2 regions of the Paenibacillus sp. FSL W8-0919 genome follow, and region 2 is predicted to be linked to the other one. Evidence: riboswitches for the same ligand, from Rfam matches in the RefSeq annotation. Region 2 holds a riboswitch; the other holds the start of a gene.
The links. Region 2 has a riboswitch for cyclic di-GMP ahead of NST44_RS06270 (helix-turn-helix transcriptional regulator). Riboswitches for the same ligand answer to the same signal wherever they lie in the genome.

Region 1: it holds a riboswitch for cyclic di-GMP, as region 2 does, so the genes downstream of both, NST44_RS21995 (transglutaminase-like domain-containing protein) here and NST44_RS06270 (helix-turn-helix transcriptional regulator) in region 2, are expected to answer to the same signal.

The regions. Positions count from the first base shown of each region.
Region 1 is NZ_JBBOPV010000001.1:4,859,070-4,862,159, reverse strand. Features, by position in the region: gene NST44_RS22005 (helix-turn-helix transcriptional regulator) at 1-617, shown strand, start outside; gene NST44_RS22000 (DinB family protein) at 682-1,218, shown strand; cyclic di-GMP riboswitch class I at 1,370-1,456, shown strand; cyclic di-GMP riboswitch class I at 1,519-1,606, shown strand; gene NST44_RS21995 (transglutaminase-like domain-containing protein) at 1,620-2,420, shown strand; gene NST44_RS21990 (collagen binding domain-containing protein) at 2,591-3,090, shown strand, end outside.
Region 2 is NZ_JBBOPV010000001.1:1,440,071-1,443,160, reverse strand. Features, by position in the region: gene NST44_RS06280 (hypothetical protein) at 1-179, shown strand, start outside; gene NST44_RS06275 (aspartyl-phosphate phosphatase Spo0E family protein) at 298-519, opposite strand; gene NST44_RS06270 (helix-turn-helix transcriptional regulator) at 994-1,563, opposite strand; cyclic di-GMP riboswitch class I at 1,853-1,947, opposite strand; cyclic di-GMP riboswitch class I at 2,216-2,310, opposite strand; gene NST44_RS06265 (FMN-dependent NADH-azoreductase) at 2,509-3,090, opposite strand, start outside.

The DNA of each region.
Region 1 (3,090 bases), 3.4 Mb from region 2:
AAGCGATACTTCCTGAACCCATTCGTGAGGCCTCAGCGGATGTCCGGGAAACGATGCAGTTTCTTCATCCCGGCGGGCAGGGGGAGAACGAGCTTGGACAGGTTCGGGGTGCCATTTTGGAGCGGCGGAAGATAAGGATGCGTTACCTGAAAAAAATACCGGATTCGGATGGAAAACGGATGAGCGACCGGATCGTTGCTCCATATGGCCTTGTGCTCGTCCAAGGGAATTGGATCATGATCGCACGCTGCGAGCTGCGTCAGGAGATCCGTCATTTCCGATTATCGCGCATGAGGGATGTTACGGTCCTAGAGGAAAGGTTTAACCTTCCCCAAGGATTTAAGCTGAGTCAATATCGTCCGCCTGACGATCGTAACGTTCATGTGACGATTCAAGTAAATCCGGAAATTGCCGATAAAATCACCGAGACCGCGAGCTTCTATATCGAAGCTTCTGAGCAAAGGGAACACGGTCTTCTGGTCCGCTTTCGAGTCAGACAGCCGGAAGAATTGCTCCCCTATATTCTCAGCTGGGGTGGGGACGTGGAGGTGCTGGAACCTGATTCCTTTCGTAACCGGATTCGTGAAGAAGCTGAAAAAATACGAAAACGCTACTGACACGCTGTTGTCAGGAGCGTTTTTTTATATTGGGTATATACCAGATGGAAGAGGAGATATCATGATGAGAAATACAGTAGAAGCTTTGCAGGCGTTTGAAACAACAGTAGCGATGTATTTAAACGAGCTGGGACACCTGGAGCTGGAGGAGCTGCATATCAAGCCGAACGAAGAGGAATGGTCCATTGGGCAAATGTACATGCATTTGATTCAATCGGCTCAATATATGCATCTGCGCAATGTCGACCAATGTTTGGCCGGAAACGAAACGGCCGTCGAATCCCCTGGGGAAAAAACGGAGAGAGGCAAGACGGTATTCGAGCTCGGAAGTTTTCCGCCTGTCAGGATACGAATTCCGGCGTCTCCGCAGTACACGCCGCAGCAGCCGATGAGCAAAGAGCAGTTAGTTGAAGGTCTTCAGGGCGTAGCGGAGCGGATGAAGCGAACGGAACCGGTTGTGCGTCAAGCAGACAGCAGCATCACGATTCCTCATCCCGGATTCGGAGCCTTAAACGCCAAAGAGTGGTTTCTGCTGGTAGAGATGCATTACAGGCACCACCTGCTGCAGCTCGATCGGTTAAAAAAGGAGCTGTCCCTCTAAGGACTCCCCTAATGGATTGATGATCAAGCGGAATTGACAAAAGAGCGTCTCAGTGGAGACGTTTTTTTGTTGTCGATCCTCGTCTATGAATCTCAAAATTTGCTTGATAGAATTAGAGATATTTGGTATGATGAACTCACATAAAGCTACTCACGATAAATGGCAAACTTGTCGAAAGGCAAGGACGCAAAGCTATAGGGCCTTCTTGATAAACCATCAATGGCAGCCAGCTACCGAACGAAGATGCTTTTTTTGTTTTTTATATGAGATTTTTATTCAATTAATTCTTTGAAAACTCTACTACGATAACGGCAAACTTGTCGAAAGATAAGGACGCAAAGCCACAGGGCCTTCTTGATGAACCGTCAATGGCAGCCTGGCTACCGAAGGGAGTTTATAGTATGCGCAACATGGTGTTGGCTATTGTAGGGTTTATTGCGTTATTCGTATTGGCTCCGGTTGTACATGCTTCCCAAACGGGAGATTGGCTGGATCTGGAGCAGCTTGATCGCGGAGTCATCGCCGTTCGCTATGACGTGAAAGCGGACGTGAAGACGAAGCTTATGATTGCAAAAGGGCAAAACAAGTATACATATACGCTTTTAGCGGACAAGCAGCAGGAGACCTTTCCGCTGCAAATGGGAAACGGTCGTTATACCATAAAAGTGCTGGAGCAGGTCAACGGTACCAAGTATAAGATCGTTCAAGAAGCGGAAGTTAAGCTTCAACTGACCAATAGCAGCAAGGTATTTTTGAACTCGGTACAAAACATCGATTGGCGTTCAAGCGACAAGGCGGCTCAGCTTGCAAAGAAGCTAACTCGGTCCGCAGACACCGACGAGGAAAAAGTAAAGCTGATCCACGAATATATCGTCGATACGATCCGGTACGACAAAGCACTCGCATCCAGTGAGCTGACGGACTATCTTCCCGATATTGACCGCACGCTGTCAGGGAAAAAAGGCATGTGTTATGATTACGCCTCTCTGTTCGCATCCATGCTGCGGAGCGTGGACATTCCGACTAAGCTTGTAATGGGGACAACGGATTATGTTGACGTTTACCACGCTTGGAATGAGGTTTACCTGAACGGGCGGTGGGTAACGATCGACACGACCGTTGATGCGGGATGGAAGAGCAAGGGTGCCGGTTTCAAAATGATTAAAGAGGCATCTCGCTATTCTGCAGCCAAGTATTATTAAAATAATTTTATAGCTAAAACCTTAAGCTTTGGACCATTGTCCAAGGCTTATTCGGGTTTTTATTCAGAAAATATTCAGAATCGGGCGTTACAATGCTAGAAGCTCAATTGGTTCTTAAGGAAAATACAGGCACCAATGTATCGTGCGCCAAATAAAAGTATGCGGAGGTGATGGACGAACAAATCTCTTATCGGCATATGATCCGAGAGATGGTTGGCTCGATTTGCGCACGCGAAAGCGACATCGGAACCAAATATATTGAGGGTAATGGAGAGGCTGAGGGAGAGATCATGAAGAAAAAAGTAAGTGGAATCGTATTGGCTCTGCTGCTTATGATCCAAACGTGGTTTGGAGGATCGGACTGGACGGTCAATGCATCGACTAATGTTCCAGAACCGGTAAGCGTGCAGGATTCAGTGTATGGAGTGACGGATGATGTTTATGGCCCGTCCGAATCAGAAATCAATAATGATAGCATTTTAACCAAAGTTGTGTTAACCGACATGGATGGCACCGTCATTGATGCCGTTTATAATCCGGACAGCAGCCTGGATATCGGTGCAGCCGTTAATCTAGGCTACGAATGGGAGCTGCCGAACGGTCACAACTATAAGAACGGGGACACCTTTACCTTCGATCTGCCGCAGCAGTTTGAAATCTTCACGGACAT
Region 2 (3,090 bases):
GGAAGAAAGGCGGATACTGGACGTATGAGGGTGTCTTGACGAAGGCAAGCGGTGATTCGCCATCTGTACCCAACTTGGAATGGTATTGCCGAACCAATACGATTTTCGCGCTTGTTAGGCGCGGGTACATTACAATGGATAATTGGAGCAGCTGTTCGCTCGTACAGAAAAATGATTGAATCCAAGCACCTGACTTGAAATGGCTTCCCTTAAAGCTGGAAGCACCATATCTTTAAGCAAATAACCCCAGAAGGTCGAGAATCGACATCCGGGGTTCTATTTTTTATGGAGGACTTATTACTCATGGCTTGGTTTATTTAACTTTGCGCACTTTCTATTGATCTCTTCCTCATGGCTTTTTAATTCCATGTAACGGACAATCAGCTTATCGAACGACTGCGAAAGTGCGACAACATCTTGATGTACGAATTCAAGACTGCCGGCCATTCGCTCAAGTTCCCTCCTGAGATATTCGAGCTCGTCGGATACATGCTTCAGTTCGTTCTCTATAGAAACCATCACATCCACCCACCCCCATCGTAGCAAGTGATTTATGACAGCTGCCAACGTTTTTGCGGCAAACCTTCTCAAACAGAGAGTTGATCGCTCATTCCTAAACGAACAAACCGTTAAAGCATGCTCCTCTTCATGAAATGTTGAAGGCTACCCGATTCAGTTTCTGCAGCGGCGTCAGGTCAGCAGGGTTATCTAAAATAAACAGTTCCCTATTCAATCGTTGTCGCATGGCGGATCAGAGGTTTCCGTCGTATTCGGCCAATTGCAGGGATCGTGGTTGCATATGAGCGTCCACAACAGCCTCTGCAGCTTCGCGTCACCACCCTTTCGATGGGTTTGCGATAGATTGTACGAATTATGAATTAGTTTAAATTTTAACTATCTGTCATCAGTGGCTTGCCTATAATTATAAAATTTTACTTTAATAAATAAAATACCCATAATTGGGTAATTAGTGCTTGTGTATTGCCTATATCTTCATGTAAATTTTCTTAGGAATGCCCCTTTATGATTGACTCTCGTTTTGGCGTATATCTTTTTGATGAAAGTACGGACCGTGCTTTGACTGATTCCATAAATATCCGCAATTTCAGGCACGTTTTTATTTTCCAGCCATTCGTAGGCGATTTCTTTCTCGCGGTTTGTTAATTCATATTGGTCAAAGAGTGAGTAGGTCAGCTCTTTTTGTAGCATGGGATCCTTTTGGGGTAACTTTTCTTCAATATTTTTGGCCAGATGTTCAATGAGGGGCAGTACAAATGTAACCTCGTGAAAGTAATGAAAACAGAGGCTGAGGTAGCCTATAATAACATGATTTATTCGTATTGGCGTGCAAACGCAGGACAGCTCTGCAAACAATTTATTGCTGTGCTCGGCGCCGATTACGACTGAGACCGATTGATTTTCCATGGATAACGCAATGGCATTGATTCCCGCCTTGTTCATAGCAGAAGATGTTCCGATTTTCAAATGATTTCTTTCAAAATAACCTTTTAACAGCTCCGTCCCGCAATAATCGATAACGGTTCCCTCTGGGTCCGCAATCACAAATAATATTCCTGGTTTCCTCTTGCAACAGATACAGGATTTCTTTTCGCTCGATCAGCCTTTCTTTAATTTCAGAGATGCTGAGGATATTAGGAAAATGATCGTTTACTTTCAGCAATGTTCTTTGGCCCATTATTTTCCCTTCTTCCTTGTTAAGAATAAGTGATTAATAATGAAATCGATCTCCTATTTATCGCCGCTGTGAAGATTCGGTAGCTCTTAGCGAAAAATAAAAAACCTCCATCCATGAAGATTACCATAGCAAAATAGGACGGAGGCTTCCGTCGTATTCGGCAACTGGCTGGCATCACGTATCTTAGCAGATTCGCATTAGCCCCTATAGCTTTGCGTCGCCACTTTTCAGTGGGTTTGCTATTATCGTACGAAACGATTCGATTGGTTTGCTGTCAAAGACGCTGCCGCATGAATATTCCTTGTTATCCGCTGAGAGTCGAACTGCTGTAGTTATACCGCGCTGCGGGAAATCATGTTCCGCATCATTCACCTCCTTTCAGGCAATTGACCGTAACTTTTAAGGAACAGGCAGTTACTGCAGGAGCCTCCCTATAAAAATTTGTGAACAACAAATAGCCTCCGTCAGCTTGTAGACATAGGTAGTAACTAGCAAGAAGTGACGGAGGCTTCCGTCGTATTCGGCAACTGGCTGGCATCGCGGTTCTATGCAGAACCCCATTAGCCCCTATAGCTTTGCGTCGCCACTTTTCAGTGGGTTTGCGATTATCGTACGAACGATTCAATTGTCGAAAGATACAACATATAGTTCTGAATGAATGACCTAATCAAACTATAACTTACATTGTTTTTCATTGAATATAGGCTTCATGACTCAAATTCCCGACAATTTCCTGCTGGATTTTGTAATTTTTTGTCACAAAGTAACTAGCAGAGCGTGTAATATGTCAAAATAACCAGCTTCTCCATGATTTAAAAAAGCTTTGCCGCTTCGGCTGCCCGCCGAAGGCCTTCCTCAATGATTTCCTCGCTTCGATCCCGGAATTGATTATGCCCCTCAATGATAATCGTAGTAATGTCGGTAATCCCGAACACGTTGAGATGATTTTTTACGAAGCTGACCGCCATCTCGGATGGATCGCCCTCCGCATAGATCCCGCCTCTAGCATTCAGCAGTGCTGCTTTTTTGTCACCCAACAGACCGACCAAGCCCTGCTCCGTATATTTGAACGTTTTACGCGGATGATGCATGTAGTCCAGGTAGGCATGCAGCACTGCAGGAACCGTCAGATTCCAGAGCGGGAAGGCAAACACCAATTTGTCGGCGGCAAGAAATTGCTCCAAGTGCCGGTTGACGATGTCCCGAACGGCCTGCTCTTCCTCCGAAAGCTCCATGCCCATGGCTGACTTGAAATTCCCGCTAATCATAATGTCGTCCAGAAGGGGAATGCGTTCCTGATACAGGTCGACCTCAACCACCGCATCATTCGGATGTGCCTCGCGGTAGCTATTGAAAAATGCGTCGTATAATCTGCTTGTGACGGCCCCTTGGCG